Regions from separate parts of the Enterococcus sp. 3H8_DIV0648 genome, predicted to be linked through region 2. Evidence: riboswitches for the same ligand, from Rfam matches in the RefSeq annotation. Region 2 holds a riboswitch; each other region holds the start of a gene.

Region 1 (6,635 bases), 2.0 Mb from region 2:
ATATCCCAAGCGCCTTTTGACTATTTGCATGGACGGTATCCGGATTCGCTAGGGATACTTTGGCTAGATGCCCACTCCGATATGTCGACGATCAATGATAGTACGCGGGGACATATGATGATGCTGGGAAATCTGCTGGGGCAGGGCGCACCGAGCTTCGCAGAAAAAGTTCAGCATCCCTTCAAAGTAGAACAAGTGCTGCTGGCTGGATTAAAGTATCAAGAGCTGCGGCCGTGCGATCATCAAGTCGATGAGTTGAACATGAATTATCTGACGCCTGAAGAATTGGCCAATGATAGCCAGCCGCTGATCGACTGGATTTGTCAAAATCAGTTCAAACAGCTGGCCATCCATTTTGATTTAGATGTATTGTCGCCGCAAGATTTTCGTTCGACGAAACCGGCGAAGCCTTACTTAGCGGTCGAGCAGTTTCCCGCTCCTGTTGGAACTATGACCTTGGAGCAAATTGCCCGAATAATCGGCGATGTTGCCAAGAATACGGAGATCGTCGGCTTTAGTATCGGTGAACATATTCCGTGGGACGCGGTCAATTTGCGAAAGGCGTTGGAAGATGTCGAGATATTTAGAGAATAAAAAGCCAGCCGGATAGCAACGGCTGGCTTTTTACGAACAGTGATCGTCATTATTCACGATCTCATACTTGATTCCGTCTGGATCGTTAAAGAAAAGGGCATAGTAATTAGGGCCATGCTGGGGAAAAATTTGCGGCGCATCCAAAATTTCAGCGCCCAGCGACAAGACCTTTTGATAAATTCGATCGACTTCATCTCTGGATGCGGCTCTAAAGGCGATGTGGTGGACCGCACCGGGCTTTCTTCTATGAATCGTTTCGCTTTCGTATTGTTGTAACGCAGAACAGATTCCAAAATCATAAGTGCGGTCGAGATATTCGATGACATGCATATCCAATTCTTCCAAGTAAACCTTGATTTTCTTGCTTAAATCAAACCCTAAAGCATCCATTAAGCCATCATAAAAAGCTTCCACTTCATTGACGTCTTTCACCGTAACCTGCAGGTGATCGACTCTCATCGGTGATACCATTTCACTTGCTCCTTTCAACGCGCTAGATCTTCCAATAAGTCGTTCCATCCACCGTTCGACCCAGTATCCCGTATTCAATGAGATAGCGTCTGATCGTCACAAAATCCTCGAACATTTCTGAGATAATCTCATTCACTTGTTTTTCGGTATATTGCTTTTCAGGAGCAAAGCTTTCAGCCAGCCTTTGCAGCAAAATGATCCGCTTTTTTTCCTTTTTGGGAATCTGAACGGCTTTTCCATTTTCATCAAGAAAAGTATCAAAGACTTTTTCTCTTTCTTTCTTACTTGAAATGAATCGTTCGTCTGAATCAATCAATGAGTTTGCAGTAAATTCATCCTGTTCTTTTTCCTCGATCGACTCTAACAATGCCAAGAGGATTTTGGCTTGGCGTTTCTTTTCCCTAAATTTGAAGCGGTGATTTCTCACAGCAGAAGTCGTGATATTTAGCTGATCCGCTATTTCCTGATCGTCGATTCCTTTGGAAAACAACGCTAAAAAGTTTTTCTGGGTATCGCTTAAGCCGCTTTGATTTTTATCTAAATTCAATAAAGTTTCAAACGGTCCGTCATGCTGGTGTTTTAGATGATAGATCATCGCGCCTTCAGCTCGGGCTAACTGGCTGTTTGACTCGCTGATGGGATAGACGAAACGATCATCAAATGTTTGATCACAATACAAACATTGAAAAAGAAATTCGCCCTTTTTTGCATAGCCCTTTTTTATTTCCTCGATCGTCAATTCGGTTTCCATTAGATCACCTCTTTAGATGGATGCTAACATAATTATAAAATGTTTGCAAATATGATTGCGAATTCTGATATAGATAATTGCTATCTTTTCCTTGACCTTCACGCAACGTCAACCATTATGATAAAAAGCAAGGAGGGGATCAAAGTGAATGAGTTGAAAGTTACAATCGTGGATTCACTGTCTTTTTATAGAAAGTGTCTGCAGGAAACAGTGGATGAGCAGGCTTTTCGTTATGAGCTGATGCGGCCGCTTGAAGGGATGTGGCGCTATTTGAATGCACCGCTTACGCCTAAAACACCTGGAGGCTATGACGTGGTGATGGCTTCGGAAATGCTGGGCATCTGGACACCGCGAAAGAGCATCGAGTTAATTGAGTCAAAAGTAGAACCGTTAAGCAAAACCAATATTTTCAATCAGTGCACTGAAGTTATTGCCGAAAGCGCGCAGCTTTTCAGTGAAATCGGTTATCAAATTCCAGTAAATGAATTTATTGTAGATATTTTACTGGGCGATCCAGAAAATAAGGTACTGATGGCGAGTGAAGGGTATAGCGGATTTGGCGGGATACCCGGATACATGCTATTGATTGTTGTGCCGAACGATTTTAATCGTACGCGCTTGAAGTCCGCCTTAGCACATGAATTCAATCATAATGTTCGTTTTACTTATGAACCATTTAATCATGGAGATGTGAGTGTCGAGGATTATTTAGTGATCGAAGGCTTGGCAGAAGTTTTCGCTGAGGAGCTTTACGGTATCGAGCACCGTGGTCCGTGGGTGCAGGAGTACGATCAGGAGGAGCTGGAATACACGATCGAAGTAATGAAGGATGGCCGTGAGGCACGCGGGTTTGATCAAGTTTCAGCTTATATGTATGGTGATGAAGTAGCAAGAGAGCAGGGATACCAGCCAGTCGGACTTTCGAGAAATGCCGGCTATACCATTGGCTATCAGCTAGTGAAGGCGTACTTAAAAAATACCGGAAAGTCGATCGCGGAAGCTACGTTGACTCCCAGTGCAGTGCTTGTAAAAGAATCGAAAATCTTCGACTAGTTGTTGAAATACCTTAAATGGAATCGTTTTTTCTAAAAAGGTATGTTATACTTTTAGTAATTGAATGACACTAGGGGTGCTTTTAGAGCTGAGATTATACCCATTGAACCTGAAACAGTTAGAACTGACGCAGGGAATGTGTGATGTTTTAGAAATTTGCACCCGATCGCTTATTTGCGGTCGGGTTTTCTTATGTATGCTTTTTCCAACATAGGAGCCTCCTTTTCATTCGTAAAAAGGGGGTTTTTTATGTTGCGTTAGGGAAGGTTGTTGGCCGCAGTTGTTTTTATGGAAGGAAGCTCAAATTTTTAACAGAGAAGGAGAACATGCATGACATTTACAGACTTGGCACGAAAAGAAGCAGCGGTATTTTGGGAAGGCAGCTTTGAACATCCTTTTGTCCAATCGTTGGCCGCCGGAGATTTGTCGCCAGAGATTTTTCGTTACTACTTGCTGCAAGACCGCTATTATCTTGAGCATTTCAGCAAGCTTTACAGCTATATCGCCGAGCAAACGGATGACAAAGAAGTACAAGCACAGCTACAAGAGAATGCCGAAAACCTTAAGCTGGGTGAATTGGCGATTCGCGAGGAATTCTTTACTGAACTAAACATCACGGAAGAAGAAATCCTAGCAACTCCAGTCGCACCAACCGCCTACAATTATGTTTCTCATATGTATCGTCAGCTGATCGACGGCACATTCAAGACGGCTTATGCCGGAATGCTCCCTTGCGCTTGGCTTTATCAAGAAATCGGAGTTCGTTTGATCGAGACAGGCTCACCTCATCCGTTATACCAGCGATGGATCGAGACTTATGCAGGGGAAGCCGCAGCTGAGGGAATCAAAAAAGAGCGCGCGCTGTTAGATCGACTCTACCAAGAAGCGACAGCAAAAGAACAGCAGCAAATGATTGAATCCTTCGTAATCAGCAGTAAAATGGAATACGCATTTTGGGAAATGGCGACGAATTTAGAAAAATGGTAATCCGAAAGAAGATCGTTTCGAGTGAACGGTCTTTTTATTTTGAAAACGCTTGACAATTCATCTGGTCCTTCTGTAAAATGCAAGTCAATACTTGCATAATTAGGAGGCGGAAAAAAATGATTTCGGGAGCTGAATTGGTTGTTAAGGCACTAGTAAAAGAGCAGGTTGAAGTCTGTTTTGCTTATCCAGGAGGACAGGCGATTGATTTGTTTGATGCACTTTATCAAAGAGAGGAGTTTCGAGTAGTATTGCCGCGACACGAGCAGGGACTGATCCACGCGGCGGACGGTTATGCTCGTTCTACAGGAAAAGTTGGCGTCTGTATGGTGACAAGCGGACCGGGAGCCACCAACTTGATTACGGGAATTGCTACGGCAGGATATGATTCTTCTCCATTAGTTTGCATTACAGGACAGGTGTCGACCCATTTGATTGGAAAGGACGCTTTTCAAGAGGTCGATATGGTAGGAATTAGCCGCTCGATTGCCAAATATGCGGTGACGGTCAAGAAGAGAGCAGATTTAGGAATGATTTTAAAAAAGGCTTTTGTAATCGCACAGTCAGGAAAACCCGGTGTCGTGGTGGTGGACATCCCTAAAAATATTCAGCAAGAACTTGGTTCAGAAAGCTATCCAGAAACAGTTGAAATTCGCGGCGGACAAAAAAAGCAGCACATTCCAACTGAAAAAATAAAAGAAGCGGCCGATATTTTGAATCATGCAGAAAAACCAATTGTATTAATTGGCGGCGGAGTTCATCGTGGAAAGGCTTATGAAGAGTTACTGGAGTTTGTTGAAAAGACGAAAATTATAGTTGTGTCTACGATTATGGGAAAAGGTGCCTTGCCCAGCGACCATGCTAATTATGTGGGCAATGTCGGGATTCACGGCAGCTATGCAGCAAATCAAGCACTTACCAAAAGTGATGTGATCTTAGCATTGGGAACTCGTTTAAATGATCGAGTGACAGGAAATGCGGCAACTTTCTATCCTTCTGCCAAAATAATTCATCTAGATATTGATCCTGCTACAATCAACAAAAATATCGATGCCTGTGTGGAGCTTGTTGGCGATATTAAAGAGGTGCTGCCTAGGATTACGACTTTATCAAATACGAAGTGTCAAGATAACTGGCTGCAGGAGATTAAAAAACTGGCTACAGCTTTTCCGCTTCATATGGAAGAGGCTGGCTTGACCCCAGAGAAAATCATAAAGAAAATCAATGAACATTTTTATGATGCAATCGTAGTCACTGACGTAGGACAAAATCAGCTTTGGACCACGCAATTTTTAGAAGTGACGAAAGATAGACAACTGCTGACTTCAGGAGGTTTAGGGACAATGGGCTTCGGATTTCCCGCCGCGATCGGCGCAAAGCTGGGAAATCCCAAAAAAGCTGTCTTAACGATTACCGGAGATGGCGGCTTTCAAATGAATCTGCAGGAGCTAGCCACCGTAATGATAGAAAAAATCCCAATCATCATCTGTATTTTTAATAATAGCTGCTTAGGAAATGTCCGACAGTGGCAGGAGATGTTTTATGAAAAGCGTTATTCTTACACCATGCTAAAGGAAGATGATGAACAATATATTCCTGACTTCTTAGCGTTGGCTCACAGTTACGGTGCGGATGGGCTGAGAATCACGAGTGAAGAACAAATCGATGAGGCCTTTCTTCGAGCCAAGCAAATGAAGGATAGAACCTTTGTATTGGAATTTATGTTAGCAACTGAACAAAAAGTCATGCCGATCGTTGCACCAGGTCAAAGCTTAAAGGAAATGATTGTTTATGAATAAAATCGAACAGAAATGGTTGAGTGTCTATGTCGAAAATGAAATAGGAGTTTTGGCAAGAGTGGCTGGTTTATTCTCGGGAAAATTGTATAATTTAAATAGTTTGACAGTTGGTGAAACGGAATCTGCAGATACTTCTCGCATGACAATTAGTCTTTACAGCGATAATCGAACGTTTGAACAAGTCAAACATCAATTGAGCAACATGATCGAAGTGATTCAAGTGATCGATTACAGCAACATTGCGATTCATGCAAAAGAAGTGATGTATGTAAAACTCAAGTACTATGAAGCGCTCGATTCTAAACTAGTAAATCTACAAAAGCATGTGCCCTTTGAGATTACTGATCGCACGGCAAATGAACTGCTGATCGAGAGCATCAACACTGAAGGGCTGAATAATAAATTGCTCGACGAACTTCAGTCCATTTCAAAGGAATTTGAGGTGATTCGCGGAGGGAGCGTGGCGATTGCCAGCCTTACAAAGGAGTAAAGAAAAGTAAAATGAAAAACACCCGAACCAATATCATGGCAGCGACCAAAAGCTTGATCGTAGAAAAAGGTTACAGAGACATGACCACGAAGGATATAGCAAGAAAAGCGCAGGTGAATGAGGCGACAGTGTTCCGTCAATTTGGCACCAAAAAGGAATTATTACTGACGACGTTAAAAGAAGCTGATTGGACTCCCACTGTAAGCAAGGATATTTTTGATCGATTTCAATGGGAACTTGCAAAAGATCTGTCCATGATCATGGAGGAATATTTTGAACAGGTGACACCAGAAATCGTTCGTTTTTCCATTGGACTGCGGGCACAAGAAATTTATCAAGAAACACTGCCGTATATCCAAAAAATCCCTACCTCCTTTATACAGGTAATCCAAGACTACTTAATTAAGATGGAGGAAAAGAAGGTCATCGAGATCAGCGATCCGAAAGAAACCGCGGAATTAATCTTTTCAAGTATGATCGGCTTTGCGTTCTT
Region 2 (6,635 bases):
TACCGGCGGCAAGAAATTCATGAAGCACGAAGCCGGCAAGGAAAACCAAGCATTAGACGGTGCCAAATTCGTGGTGATTAAAAAAGAAAATGAGAAATTCTACTATTATACAAATGCCGGCGACCAAGTGAAATGGGTCGAGGTTAAAGCGGATGAAGACTATGCTGGCGCAACTCACTTTGTTTCTAAAGATGGCGGGCATTTGCAGGTCAGCGGCCTAGCTTTCGGCACCTACTACTTGCGAGAGATCGAAGCGCCGAACGGCTTCCAGCTGCTGACGGAAGATAAAGAGTTTGAAGTATCGAAAGGTTCATTCGACGAAAATGAGCAGCTGAAGATCGCCAATGTTTCAAAAGGCGGCTTCTTGCCATCAACTGGTGGGAAAGGGATCATCGCCTTTCTAATCGTCGGTTTGGCATTGATGCTGGGTGCGTTCATTAAGTATCGCCGTTTGCAGCAAACCACCGTATAAATGATCGTGAAAAACAAGGGAGAAAACTTCCCTTGTTTTTTATTTTTTTGCAAAAAATTGGGAAAAGGCTCAAAAAGGACGTTTTTCCTTTGGATGCAGGCCGAAATCGGGCTTGGAGCCGCTTTTTTTGGCGATTTTGGCGCGGCTTTTTTCCCTTTTTTTTCTTAAACTAAAAGAATTTGATTTTAAAATCATGCTTTTTGAAAGATTTTGACCAAAAATTGCCATATTTATAGTTCCGTATTATTATTTGTTAACAACAAAAGGAATTCAAGTATTTGCTATTACTTTCATGTAACTAATGGGAGATGTTTGAAAAATTATCGTGAAGAATATTTTTTGAATGCTAGATTTCATTTTTTTTAGACGAAAAAATGGATACTTGTTTTCTGATTTCTTTAGAAAGTATGAGTTTTTCACAAGTGAAACAGCTTTGATACGGATGTTTACAGCGGATGAATTCACGAACTCGATTTTTCGCTGAGTGGAACTTTCTAAAGCAGAGTCATTTTTTTAGGGGAAGGCGTTCTTTTGATAGGGGGAGAATCATGGATTTTCGTGCAGTATTAGGAACAAGCAACAAACGACGGTTGGCCTTAGTGGAGCAGCTTTACTATCGTCGGAATGATTGGTCGAGCGATCAGCTGTTAAGTGAACTGAATTGCTCGCTGCCGATTCTATTGAATGATATCGAATGGATCAATGAAGAGTATCCTAGCTTTCAGATAACGAAAACTAAGGGGCTTTATCGTTTAGAGGTGGATAAAAGGGTTAATCTAGGGTATCTTTATGCCAATATTTTGAACAACAGTCCTGAATTTCAAATTATCGAAGAGCTTTTGTATGAGGAATGTGAGAATATTACGGCGCTGGCTAAGAAACTGTATCTCAGCTCCTCCAACACCCAGCGCTATTTGAAGAAAATCGAGAAGGCTTTGACTCAAGCCGGGATGGAATTGTGTTATCGTCCATTGCGAGTGGAGGGCAACGAAGGGGAAATCCGTAATTTTTATTTTCGCTTTTACAGTGAGCGCCAGATTTCATTTGAAAGCACACTGCCTAAATTACCTTCGCCCCACTATCACATTATCGAGCGCTATGTGGAAGAATTCGTGAAGCTTAACCAAATTCATGAGAAATATGTTTTTCAAAAACGCTTGATTTACAACTTCTATATCAGTATTTGGCGAATGAAAAATGGGCATGAATTCCCGCAAGAAGAGCTGCGGACCAAAGGCTTGATGCTGCCGATGGCGCTGCCTTATAAGCTGCTGAAGCATGCTGTTAGAGAAGGTGTGGAATTGGACTTAACGCCGGATATGGTGCGAGACGGTCTTTGGCTGTTGTTTTCCGATTCGATCGTCTTCAGTATTTCCCATCGTGAGTCGGCTATCGCGGATAATGAAAAATACCAGCAGCTTTTTATGCGGCATTATGAACTGGTGGAAAAGTACAACGAAATGCTGGGGCATCGATTAGACAAGCAAAGTCAGATCAACTTGGCGACAGTTTTATCGAATGATTTTTACCTTTATGATCCTCAAGGGCAATATGTGTGTATGCTGTGGCGCAATCGCTCGATTTTCCTATCGGAGGTCTCAAAGGTTTATAGCCGCGGTGTGGAGAGGGTACGTGAGCTGGTCCAAAAGTTTGTTAAATGCTATCGCATGTATGAAGAAGAGGACTTCATTCGGAACTATGTCTATTTGCTGATTACCACCGAAGAACGCGGAATGGAGTGGCTGGCCAGTCAAGAACCGCTGCTGAAGGTTTTGCTGCTGTCTGATTTGACGCCGACCGAGGAAAGCTTTTTGGCTAAGCAGATTTCTGACACGATCTACGGCAACTTTCTGATCGTTCATTTCGAAAAATTATCTGGCGGCACACCGGAGTTACATAATGAATTGAAAAACTATGATTGCCTGATTACGACCGGTTCGGCGGAAGGCTTGCCGAAGAACTATCCAGTCGTGGTGATCGATCCTTTTTTGACCAACCAAAGCAGGCGCTGGATTCAGGATACGATCAACGAGCTTGAGGAAAAACGCAGCTTCGTTTCTGTGATAAAATAGAAACGAAAGAAGGTTGACTATGAATAGTATGGAAAAAATTAATCAATTTCGCGACGAAAGAAACTGGCGCTCTTTTCACAATGAGAAAGATTTAGCGTTATCGATCTGTTTAGAGGCGGCTGAATTATTGGAGCTTTTCCAATGGAAGGATTCAGAAGAAGCACGCACCCAAACGGAACGCCTGAAGGAAGAATTAGCCGATGTACTGATTTATTCTTACATGATGGCAGACAATTTGGACTTTGACATTGATGAGATCATCAGTGAGAAGCTGAAGAAAAACGCGATCAAGTATCCGGTGGAAGAAGCGTAGGGTTGAACATAGGAATAAAAAAGTTTAGAGCAGAAAATTCTGCTCTATTTTTTATTCATGCAACTCCAACGGCAAGCCATCAGGATCAAAGAAGAAGGTCATCTTCTCGCCGGTGAAATCATCAGTCCGCAAAGGTTCGCATTCGATGCCGTGACTTTTTAAATAGTCAACGGTTGCTTCGATGTCTGCGGTTTTGAAGGCCAAATGGCGCAAACCGGCAGCTTCAGGGAAGCTGGGGCGCTTGGGCGGATTTTGGACGGCGAAGATTTCTAGTTCCGCGTCATGTAATTGCAGATCCAATTTATAATCTTGGCGGTCGGGCCGGTAATTTTCGCGAATGATCGGCAGCCCTAGAATATCCACATAGAATTCGCGAGCTTTCTGATAGTCTGAAACAATGATAGCGACATGATGGATCGCTGAAAAATCTGGTTTAACCATAAAAACACCCTTTCTGTTTTTCTTAAGCTTTAAGAAAGTATAGTTTTTTTCAAGTAAATAGCCATGGTCCCAATAAATTGCGGTGTCCGGCTTCACGAACTAGCTTTATCGGCAATAAGCGAAAATTTTGTTAAGTCTGAGAAGCGACTTATCAAAATTTTAGTCTTATTGCTCAAAAGCTGAGCGAGTTCGAGAAGCCTTTCTTATTATAAGCTAGTTGGATTAAAAAAAGTATGTTATACTCCAATCAATTGAAGAGAAACATTTGGGGTGCTGTTTAGCTGAGATTATACCCATGGAACCTGATGCAGTTAAGACTGTCGCAGGGAAATGTAGCTAGTTGACTGATCGTACCCGACCATTTTATTTTGGTTGGGTTTTTCTGTCTTTTGGGATACCCCGCTTGTTTCTTGATAAATGAGAAAGGGGTTATTTGTCGTGGAGAAAAATAAAATCCACAAATTAACGCTGCTGGCTTTAATGATCGCCTTAGATGTTGTTTTGTCTCCCTTGATGCGGATCGAAGGGATGGCGCCGATGTCCAGTGTGATGAATATTATCGCCGGAGTTTTGTTAGGGCCGCTCTATGGAACCGTGATGGCGGTGGTCTGTGCACTGATTCGGATGACCATGCTGGGGATACCGCCGTTGGCATTGACAGGTGCGGTGTTTGGCGCATTTTTGGCGGGCTTGTTTTATCGATTAGGCAAGAAGCTGATCTGGTCGATGATAGGAGAAATCATTGGTACAGGAATTATCGGTTCGCTTTTGTCTTACCCTGTGATGGTCTGGTTCACCGGCAGTCAGAGTGATCTGTATTGGCTGATCTACACGCCGCGCTTTGTGGGTGCGACGTTGATTGGTTCGGCGATCGCGTTTGTCGTGTTGGTAAAATTACAGGAAACAACAATTTTTAAACGGTGGCAGCGGTTATTTTCCAGTGAAAGGATGTTTGGATGATTAATACGAATTTTGCTAAAGGCTTTCCTATCAAGGAGGCACCTTTAGTTCATTGCATAACCAATGAGGTTACTTGTGAAACGGTGGCGAACGCGCTGCTGTATGTCGGGGCAAAACCGATCATGGCGTCTGATCCGCGAGAGTTCGCTGAATTGTTCCGGCAAACGGATAGTCTCTTGTTGAATCTAGGGCATTTGTCGGAAGGACGGGAAGCGAGCCTAGTTGCGGCAGCCAAGCTGGCAACTAAGATGAAAAAACCAACGGTGGTTGATTTGGTTGGGTATGGTGTCAGTCAGACCCGCGATCAAGTCGGTCGCTGGCTGGCGGCGGAAAATCCGACTGTCGTAAAGGGAAATATCTCTGAGCTGCGAAATTTTTGCGGCCTACCGAGTCATGCCCGCGGCGTGGACGGCAGTGAGTTGGATCAAGATGATGAAGCGTTGAAAGAATTAACGGCAGCAATGCAACAATTAACTAAGACTTATCCGGACACGATCTTTTTAGCAACTGGCAGTCAAGATATTGTTGTTGAGCAAAGCCGCATTTGGCGCTTAACAAACGGAGTGGCGGCGTTGGATCGCTTTACTGGGACGGGTGATATTGTTGGCGCATTGATCGCCGCATTATTAGGCAGTGGGGTAAAACCAGCGGCTGCGGTCGTGACGGCGGCCAGCTATTTCAATTGTTGCGGAGAACAGGCAGGAGATGTGATCGGTTTAGCCGCTTTTCGGCAGGAAACATTGAATCAGCTCTCGCTATTGATGGAAAAAGATTGGTGGACTGAGGTGAAAGGATGGGAAAAGCAATGGATTTAACCTTATATCTGGTAACGGGACGTTATGATTTTAGCGATGAAAAGTTTCTAGCAGTGATCGAAGAGGCATGTAAAAACGGCGTGACCTTGGTTCAGCTGCGGGAAAAGGAATTGGTAACGGGAAAATTTTATGAGCTGGCCTTAAAAGTAAAAGCGGTGACCGATCAGTATCAGGTTCCGTTGATTATTAATGATCGGGTGGATATTTGCTTGGCAGTTGATGCGGCAGGTGTGCACATCGGAGACGATGAGCTGCCGGTGGACATTGTTCGTTCATTGATTGGGCCGGAAAAAATCTTGGGCGTTTCGGCCAAAACAGTCGCAAGAGGTTTGGAAGCTGAGGAAGCCGGGGCTGATTATTTAGGGATTGGTGCGATTTTCCCGACAAAAACAAAGGATACACCGCTGACTTCTAAGGAAACATTGAAGGCCATCAATGCGGCGGTGACGATTCCGAGTGTCGCGATCGGCGGGATCAAGGAAGACAACTTAACGGATTTTCGCGGAACAGGCATTGCAGGGGTCTCGATCGTCAGCGAGATCATGCGGGCAGACGCTGTCGGTGAGAAGGTTCGCCGATTAAAGGAAAAAATCGTTGAAGTATTGAATGCCGATCCCTCTTTACAAATAGAAGACTAGTGATTTAGGCGTGAAACTCAGACTTAGTAAAAAAACCTTAATAGAAATTAGGAGGCAGAAAAATGATCAATCAAACACCTCAAGTTGTCACGATCGCCGGCTCTGATTCAGGCGGCGGCGCGGGCGTACAGGCAGACTTAAAAACATTCCAAGCGCGAAAAGCCTTTGGCATGAGTATTTTCGTGGCACTGACGGCGCAAAATACGTATGGCGTACAGGATAGTATGGCGATCCCCAGCAGCTTTATTGAAGAGCAGTTTGACTCTTTAGCGGCGGATTTTGCGATCGGTGCGGCGAAAACTGGCATGCTAGCAGACGTGGAACGAGTGGAAACCGTCGTGAAGAAATTGAAGCAGGTCGATTTCGGACCATTAGTTGTTGACCCTGTGATGGTGGCAAAAGGCGGGCATCATCTGTTGCAAAGCGATGCGGTGAAAACCATCAATGAAGAGTTGTTGCCGTTAGCAGCGATCGTCACACCCAACCTGCCGGAAGCAGAAGTGATTATTGGACAACGAATCGTGACGGATCAGGAAATGGTCGAGGCGGCGAAAAAGCTGCAGACTTTCGGCACGAAAAACGTGGTCGTTAAAGGCGGACACAGCCAAAACAAAGCTGCGGCGGATTTTGTTTTGCTGGAATCAGGTGAAAGCTTTTGGATGAGCGCGCCGCGCGTCGAAACGGCAAACACCCACGGGACAGGAGATACTTTCTCCGCATGTATCGCAGCTGAGCTGGCAAAAGGAACCGAGCTGAAGGAAGCGATCATTATCGGGAAGAAGTTTATCCAAGCCGCCATCAGCCAACCGATCTTCGTAGGTCACGGTCATGGACCCACCAATCATTGGGCGCAAATGACGGATGATGATATTGTAATCAACTAATTCAGAATATAGAAAAATCAGGCCTTCCTCTCGATAAGTG
Region 3 (6,635 bases), 300 kb from region 2:
ATGTACGAACCTTATCTGATTCAAAAAGGATTTATCAAACGAACACCACGAGGACGCATGGCGACCCCGTTAGCTTATGAACATTTTAATTATCCTTATCAACAAGCATAGAAGGTGGAAAAATGGCGGAAGGAAAAGCGACCAAGGAAACATTTGTCCAAGCGTTAGTCGCGTTGTGCCAAGAAAAAAGTTACGATAAAATCACTGTTCAAGATATCAGTCAACAGGTCAGCTTGAACCGCCAGACATTTTATTATCATTTTAAGGACAAAAACGATCTGCTCCACTACGCGTATTATCAGCGTGGATTGCAGTATCTAGTCTCCGATGAACTGGTATTAACGAATTGGGAAGAATCCGTTTTGAAAATGTTGAAAGAAATGCAAATCTGTCATCAGTTTTATTTGAATACCGTGCAGGCAAAGCCGGAAGTATTAACGAAAGAGTTCAATGAATTGGCGCAGCGTCTATTCGTTCGTCTATTTGATGAAGTCGATCAAGAAGGGGAACTTTCTCAAACCGATAAAGAATTTTATGCCCGCTTTTTGGCTCATGGCTGCGGCGGGATTTTGATCGACTGGCTTTTAGCCGGAGCTGACCAGCCGCCGATCACAATTGCGGCACAGTTGTTTCGTTTTGCTAAAGATATTGAATTTTTCGCCTACCGTTTATATGAAAAAGACTGGAACGAGCGTTAAGCTCAATCCAGTCCATTTACGATATGTTTAATTGGTTCTTGGTTGAAAAGGGCAATCGCATTTTTTGCGACGATCTCTGCCATTTGATCTCGGGCTTCCACACTAGCGTTGCCAATATGCGGTGTTAAGACGACATTGCTCAGTTCTTTTAAGCCGTCAGTCACCTTTGGTTCGAACTCATAGACGTCCAAGGCGGCTCCGGCAATTTGTTTGTCCTGCAATGCTTGAAGCAAGGCCTTCTCATCAATCAATGGCCCGCGTGCTGCGTTGATCAAAAAGGCACTGTCTTTCATTTGTTTAAAGGTTTCACTGGTTAATAGATGACGAGTATCCTCTGATAAAGGTGCGTGCAGGGTCAAAATATCGGCTTGACGAATCACGTCATCTTGCGAGGCATACGTCGCCTGTAATTTTTTCTCCAGCTCAGGGGCTAATGGATGACGTTGGTTATAGATGATTTTCATACCAAAAGCCGTCATCATCTGCGCCAAGGCTTGACCGATCTGACCCATACCAATGATTCCTAAAGTCTTATCCTTTAATTCATGACCTAGGAAGAATAATGGAGCCCAGCCATCAAATCCTTTGCCATGCATCAAATGATCTCCCTCAACGATTCGGCGAGATAACGCGATGATCAAACCCGCGGTCAATTCTGCTGTCGCATTGGTGGAGACTACCGGAGTGTTCGTTACATAGATTTTCTGCTCTTTTGCATAAGTGGTGTCGATATTATTGAAGCCGGCTCCAAAATTTGCGATCAATTTTAGTTTTGGTGCGGCATCAATGACCTCGCGATCAACTTGCGTAGAGAGCGGACAAATCAAAACTTCACAATCAGCGACATTTTCGATCAAATCTTTTTTCGAAATTAAACCGTCGCCTTCATAGACCTTATATTCAAGTGCAGCTTCTTTTAACAATTTTGTGCCAAGCTCAGGCAGTTTGGCGGAAAGATAAATTTTACTCATTTACGATCCCTCGTTTCATTTCGATAAATTGACTATAGCACAGGAGGAATGACATGAAAAAGATTCTATTTGTTTGTATGGGAAATATTTGCCGCTCACCGATGGCCGAAGCGATTTTCCGTGACGCTTTCCAGAAAAATCAAGAAGATCAGTTCCAAGTTGATTCAGCAGCGACAAGCCGCTGGGAGGTCGGCAATCCGCCCCATCAAGGAACGCAGAAGATATTGTCGCAGCATCACATCTCTACCAAGGGAATGTGGGCACGCCAAGTAACAACAGAAGATTTTTATGATGCCGATTATATCATCGGCATGGATCAAGATAATGTCGCTGACTTAGAAGCAATCGCCCCAAAAGGTACTGAAAACAAAATTTATTTATACCTAGATCGGGTACCGGGACATGTCGGTGAAAGTATTCCAGATCCATGGTACACCGGCAATTTTGAAGAAACTTATGATTTAATTCAAAAAGGTTTAAACGAATGGTTAACTTTTTTTGAATTGGACTAGATTCCTTGTTTTTTCTTCCAAATTTAAGTAAAATCAAACTACGCTCTTGATAGGAGGAAGCTGAATGACTAAAAACGAGAAGCCTAAAAAGAATTTAATCAAGCTGTTTTCGAATTCATCGTATCGTTTCATCTCGGATTTTTTGAATGATTCTGCTGAGAAACGCGCCCAAGAGCAAGCCAACGAGAACATTTTTCTTAAACTGAAGATGGCAGCTCTACAGAATAGTTTAGTGGTCATGCAGGTTCAAGACGAAAAAGACGAAGAAAAATTTCAAACGATCTCAGGCTGGCTGCCTAAAGTAGTGACGAATGAATCCATCGTTATTCGTACGCAAGATAATCAGTTAGTGATGCTGACGATTGATCGGATCAAGAAGGTAACGACCTTGTCACCAAGCGGCGATCAAGAAAGTATTTCACGATAAAAGTATTTCATACCTTTACGAGCAAGCAGACATCTGCTATACTCGGGAGGTACTAAAAAATAGAATAATACTGTCGCAAAGGGGAGCCCTCGGGCTGAGATTGAGATTACTCTAAACCCTAGTACCTGTTTCGGTTATTCGAGCGTAGGAATTGTGATGAAGTAATGATAGTTACTTCTCCTTTGTGGACTGTATGTTCAAAAGGAGGAGTTTTTTTATATGTATAAAACAAGAATTTTAGTGGAAGGTACAGTGGTAGCGGCCCTTTCGTTGGTGTTATCCTTTATTCCAACGACCATCGGCAGCAGCTTTACGATTTCACTGGGGATGATCCCCATGACATTGTTTGCATTGCGAAGAGGATTCAAGCCGGCCTTAATGTCGGCGTTCATCTGGGGGATTTTACATTTTCCCGCGAGCCAAGTGGTTTACCTGAGCGTTGTTCAAGTGTTGATCGAGTATCCGATTGCTTTTACTTTTGCCGGATTTGCCGGACTATATGCAAAGAAGGTTCAAAAAAGTTTGGCCGCACAAGATATGTGGAACGTTCGAAAGAATATTGTATTGGGTTCCTTTGTGGGGACTGGTGCAAGATTTTTCTGGCATTTTATTGCCGGGGTAGTATTTTGGGGCAGCTATGCTCTGTGGGGGATGAATCCGTGGATATTCTCGCTTGTCATGAATGGTGTCAGCGGTTTGGCAACAGCAGTCGTAACCGCGATCGTCGCAGTCTTAGTTGCAGAAAAAGCACCGCAGCTGTACTTGCCGAAAGATGGTAATTTGATCCAAAAGCAAAGTCATCAATAAATAATAAAAGCATTTGTCCTTGCCGGACAAATGCTTTTTTGCTCAATATTAACGGAATGAGAAGACGGGATCATCATTTTCGACTTCCAAGGACCACAACTGTTTGGAAGTGTCGTAAATGATCTCTGCAATTCGCTGTTCTTTTTTATAATTTCTTGGACTGCGGCGCCAACCTTTTTCATCAGATAAAAAAACCGGAATATGGTAACTCTTATTTTTTAGTTCCGCCAGGTCTAAGCAAAAAATAGCACCCTCTTGCAAGATCGGATATAATTCTTTCAGTAGTTCACCGTCCAATGGTGCAACAGAAGAGCCGCGGCGGAAAAACGAGCGCCGATCATTGACTTTCTCTAAGACGATTCGTGTCAATTTGCTGGCAAGGATGCGATAAAATTCATCCAAGTAACGGTAGTATACACGCATTGTTTCGTTGCCTAAGTTGAAGTAAACGAAATTATTTTGCAGCTTATAGAAAAAAGGAGAATGCAGATGTGTCCGCATATGTCCAAAATATAATAATTCTGAGATTTCTAATGGTGTCAGCTCTTTCAGCATTGCTAAATCATTAAAATCGATCCATTTCAGACCTTTTGATTGAGTGAAGATTTTATTAGTAAAAAATTGTTGAACTTGTTCCGGACTATTAATGATTTTTAAACCTGTGTGGGGCTCGTATTCGCCAGCTTCTGCAACAGGGTCTAGCAATAACAAGTGCTTAGGTTTGTGGACGATTCCGTCAACAAAATCATTGGGTGAAAAACCTTTTGAGAGCACAGCATTACTTGTGGAATCAATATAAGCAAATAACGTATCTGGCACAAATGTTCACCCTTTCTAATAGTCGTCACAACCATTTTAACCCAATAATAAAAAAAAAGCTCGTATCTTTTATTTTAAAATTAGATTACAAAAGTCTTAAAAGATGCAACATTGAAGCACCTTTTTAACAATTAAAATCATTTTAATAAATAACAACTTTCTAATGCACTTATTTCTTTTTTAATTTTTTTTCTATAATGTGGCAGTAGCGTCACGGGATGAAATGGAATATGATATTATTAACAGGAGAATGCGGGAGGATTGAGATGAAGAAAAAAAGAAATTGGCTAATAAATATTTTTCTTTTCTTATTGCTATTAGTAGGTTTAGCCTTGATTTTTAACAATCAAATTAAGTATTTTTTAATGCAATATAATGGTGATCGCTATGCAGTAGCGAAAATGGATCGTTCTGAGATCGATCAAAATATGGAAAAAGATGCTTCATTTGATTTTGACGCCGTGCAGCCGGCTAGTACGGAGGCAGTGTTGCAAGCGCAATTAAACAATAAACGCCTGCCTGTTATCGGCGGAATCGCGATTCCATCTGTTGAAATAAATTTGCCGATTTTTAAAGGACTGTCCAACGAAGTGCTTCTATATGGTGCTGGGACGTTGTCGCCAGACCAGAAAATGGGTGAAGGTAATTATGCGTTGGCAAGTCACCGAGCTGATCGTCCAGGACTTTTATTTACACCGCTTGAAAGTGTTAAAGAAGGCGATATGATTTATTTAACCGATTTGCACAACATCTATACTTATAAGACAACGCTGAGAGTTCGTGTACAGCCGACAGAAGTAAAATATTTGGATGTGCAGCCGGACAAACAGCAGATAACGCTGATCACCTGTGGGGAGATCGAGGGTGTGACACGGATCATTGTTCAAGGCGATTTGGTGGCTATGACACCAGTCAATAATGCTACGGATACAATGCGCAAGGCTTTTGAAATGGAGCAACGGACATATTAGCAACGATTTATTATTCAGAAACTTCAAGGCCCGCCTTGAAGTTTTTTGTTGCGGGAAAATTTCTGCTATACTAAAGCCAACATGCTGAATAATCGTTTCACAGCAAATCCGGGAGGAAGCGATGGAACTTAAAAAAATTTATTTATCAGACTTGTCGGCAGCTTGGGATAAATTTCAACAGTCACATTTGCTATTTCCTTTTTACCGTTCCCACAGTCAAGCGCATTCGGAGTTTTTAGCGGCGGTCAAGCGAGGAAACGGCTATTGGATTCAATGCAAGTCACACTGGCTGCTAGTAGACAAAATTGATGAAGGTGACACCTGGCGGATCAATAATTTACTGATCTCAACGGATCTTGGCTGGCGGACAGCTTTTTTATGGTTAGAAAATGCAGCTCGTCAAAAATTTAAACGCGTGTTGGTTTTGAACCTTGAGGCCAACTTGATTTTACAGCAGTGGTTAACTGCTCAGGGCTACCGATTAGTAGAGAACGTTTGGCGAAAAGAACTGGTCTATCATACAGGTTTGGTGTTGGGCGGAGGCGGCGCTCGCGGCGCGTATCAAATTGGTGTTTGGAAGGCGTTGTTGGAAAAAGATATTCGATTTGAAGTAATCACTGGAACCTCGGTCGGCGGTTTGAATGGCGCATTGATCGCGCAAGGAAATTATAATCAGGCGTTAGCACTATGGGAAGAGATCGAAACGGATAAAGTGCTGGATATTACCTTCAAGGAAGTTGAAGAGTTGGATTTTTCAGCGCAAGTCGATCAGCTGCGAACCTTTATTCGAACCTCTTTGCAGCAGCGGGGAGTCTCTTCAGAACCGCTTAGACGGTTACTGGAAGAGCGGCTAGAGGCGCAAAAGATTCATGCTGGCTGTCCTTTTTATGTTGTCACGACAAAGGTTCCTGTTTTCCAAGAAATAGTAGTACCGATTCACAAGTGTCCAGAAGAAGAGATCATCGATTGGCTGCTGGCCTCCTCAGCCTTTTTCCCTATGATGGCAATGGCGAAAATCAAAGGTGAGCTTTATGTAGATGGCGGATATCGTAATAATTTACCAGTGGACATTGCGTTGCAAACACCAATAACTGAGTTGATCGTGGTGGATGTGCATGGACCTGGATTTGATAAAAAATATCGCTTGCCGGATGAAACTGCCGAGTTAGTATTAACGAGTCCGTGGAGTTTAGGAGACCTATTATTGTTCCAAAGCGACCGCTCATCAGAAAATATCGATTTAGGCTATTTAGAGACTAAACGTGCTTTTGGCGAATTGCAGGGATATCGCTATTTTTTCAGCCGTCATGCTGATTTTGAAGCGATAACCAAAGCTTTTTTTCGTTATCTTCAAAACAAGCTTGCGGTAGATATGAGGGCACTTTATCCAGAACTGCAGAAGTTTTTCCGCCAAAGCGTGCCGATAGAAA

What was found. Region 2 has a riboswitch for thiamine pyrophosphate ahead of thiW (energy coupling factor transporter S component ThiW). Riboswitches for the same ligand answer to the same signal wherever they lie in the genome.
Region 1: it holds a riboswitch for thiamine pyrophosphate, as region 2 does, so the genes downstream of both, tenA (thiaminase II) here and thiW (energy coupling factor transporter S component ThiW) in region 2, are expected to answer to the same signal.
Region 3: it holds a riboswitch for thiamine pyrophosphate, as region 2 does, so the genes downstream of both, thiT (energy-coupled thiamine transporter ThiT) here and thiW (energy coupling factor transporter S component ThiW) in region 2, are expected to answer to the same signal.

Annotation. Positions count from the first base shown of each region.
Region 1 is NZ_NGLG01000001.1:745,049-751,683, forward strand. Features, by position in the region: gene A5875_RS03430 (arginase family protein) at 1-594, shown strand, start outside; gene A5875_RS03435 (VOC family protein) at 625-1,065, opposite strand; gene A5875_RS03440 (DUF2087 domain-containing protein) at 1,088-1,816, opposite strand; gene A5875_RS03445 (DUF2268 domain-containing protein) at 1,961-2,869, shown strand; TPP riboswitch at 2,932-3,023, shown strand; gene tenA (thiaminase II) at 3,200-3,856, shown strand; gene ilvB (biosynthetic-type acetolactate synthase large subunit) at 3,973-5,652, shown strand; gene ilvN (acetolactate synthase small subunit) at 5,645-6,142, shown strand; gene A5875_RS03465 (TetR/AcrR family transcriptional regulator) at 6,154-6,635, shown strand, end outside.
Region 2 is NZ_NGLG01000001.1:2,736,737-2,743,371, reverse strand. Features, by position in the region: gene A5875_RS12635 (SpaH/EbpB family LPXTG-anchored major pilin) at 1-472, shown strand, start outside; gene A5875_RS23695 (hypothetical protein) at 542-700, opposite strand; gene A5875_RS12630 (helix-turn-helix domain-containing protein) at 1,021-2,544, shown strand; gene A5875_RS12625 (nucleotide pyrophosphohydrolase) at 2,564-2,857, shown strand; gene gloA2 (SMU1112c/YaeR family gloxylase I-like metalloprotein) at 2,909-3,298, opposite strand; TPP riboswitch at 3,555-3,644, shown strand; gene thiW (energy coupling factor transporter S component ThiW) at 3,779-4,258, shown strand; gene A5875_RS12610 (hydroxyethylthiazole kinase) at 4,255-5,073, shown strand; gene thiE (thiamine phosphate synthase) at 5,052-5,711, shown strand; gene thiD (bifunctional hydroxymethylpyrimidine kinase/phosphomethylpyrimidine kinase) at 5,774-6,595, shown strand.
Region 3 is NZ_NGLG01000001.1:2,439,155-2,445,789, reverse strand. Features, by position in the region: gene ruvB (Holliday junction branch migration DNA helicase RuvB) at 1-111, shown strand, start outside; gene A5875_RS11200 (TetR/AcrR family transcriptional regulator C-terminal domain-containing protein) at 123-698, shown strand; gene A5875_RS11195 (2-hydroxyacid dehydrogenase family protein) at 701-1,669, opposite strand; gene A5875_RS11190 (low molecular weight protein-tyrosine-phosphatase) at 1,723-2,181, shown strand; gene A5875_RS11185 (hypothetical protein) at 2,246-2,608, shown strand; TPP riboswitch at 2,678-2,776, shown strand; gene thiT (energy-coupled thiamine transporter ThiT) at 2,828-3,415, shown strand; gene A5875_RS11175 (hypothetical protein) at 3,464-4,234, opposite strand; gene A5875_RS11170 (class A sortase) at 4,501-5,205, shown strand; gene A5875_RS11165 (patatin-like phospholipase family protein) at 5,327-6,635, shown strand, end outside.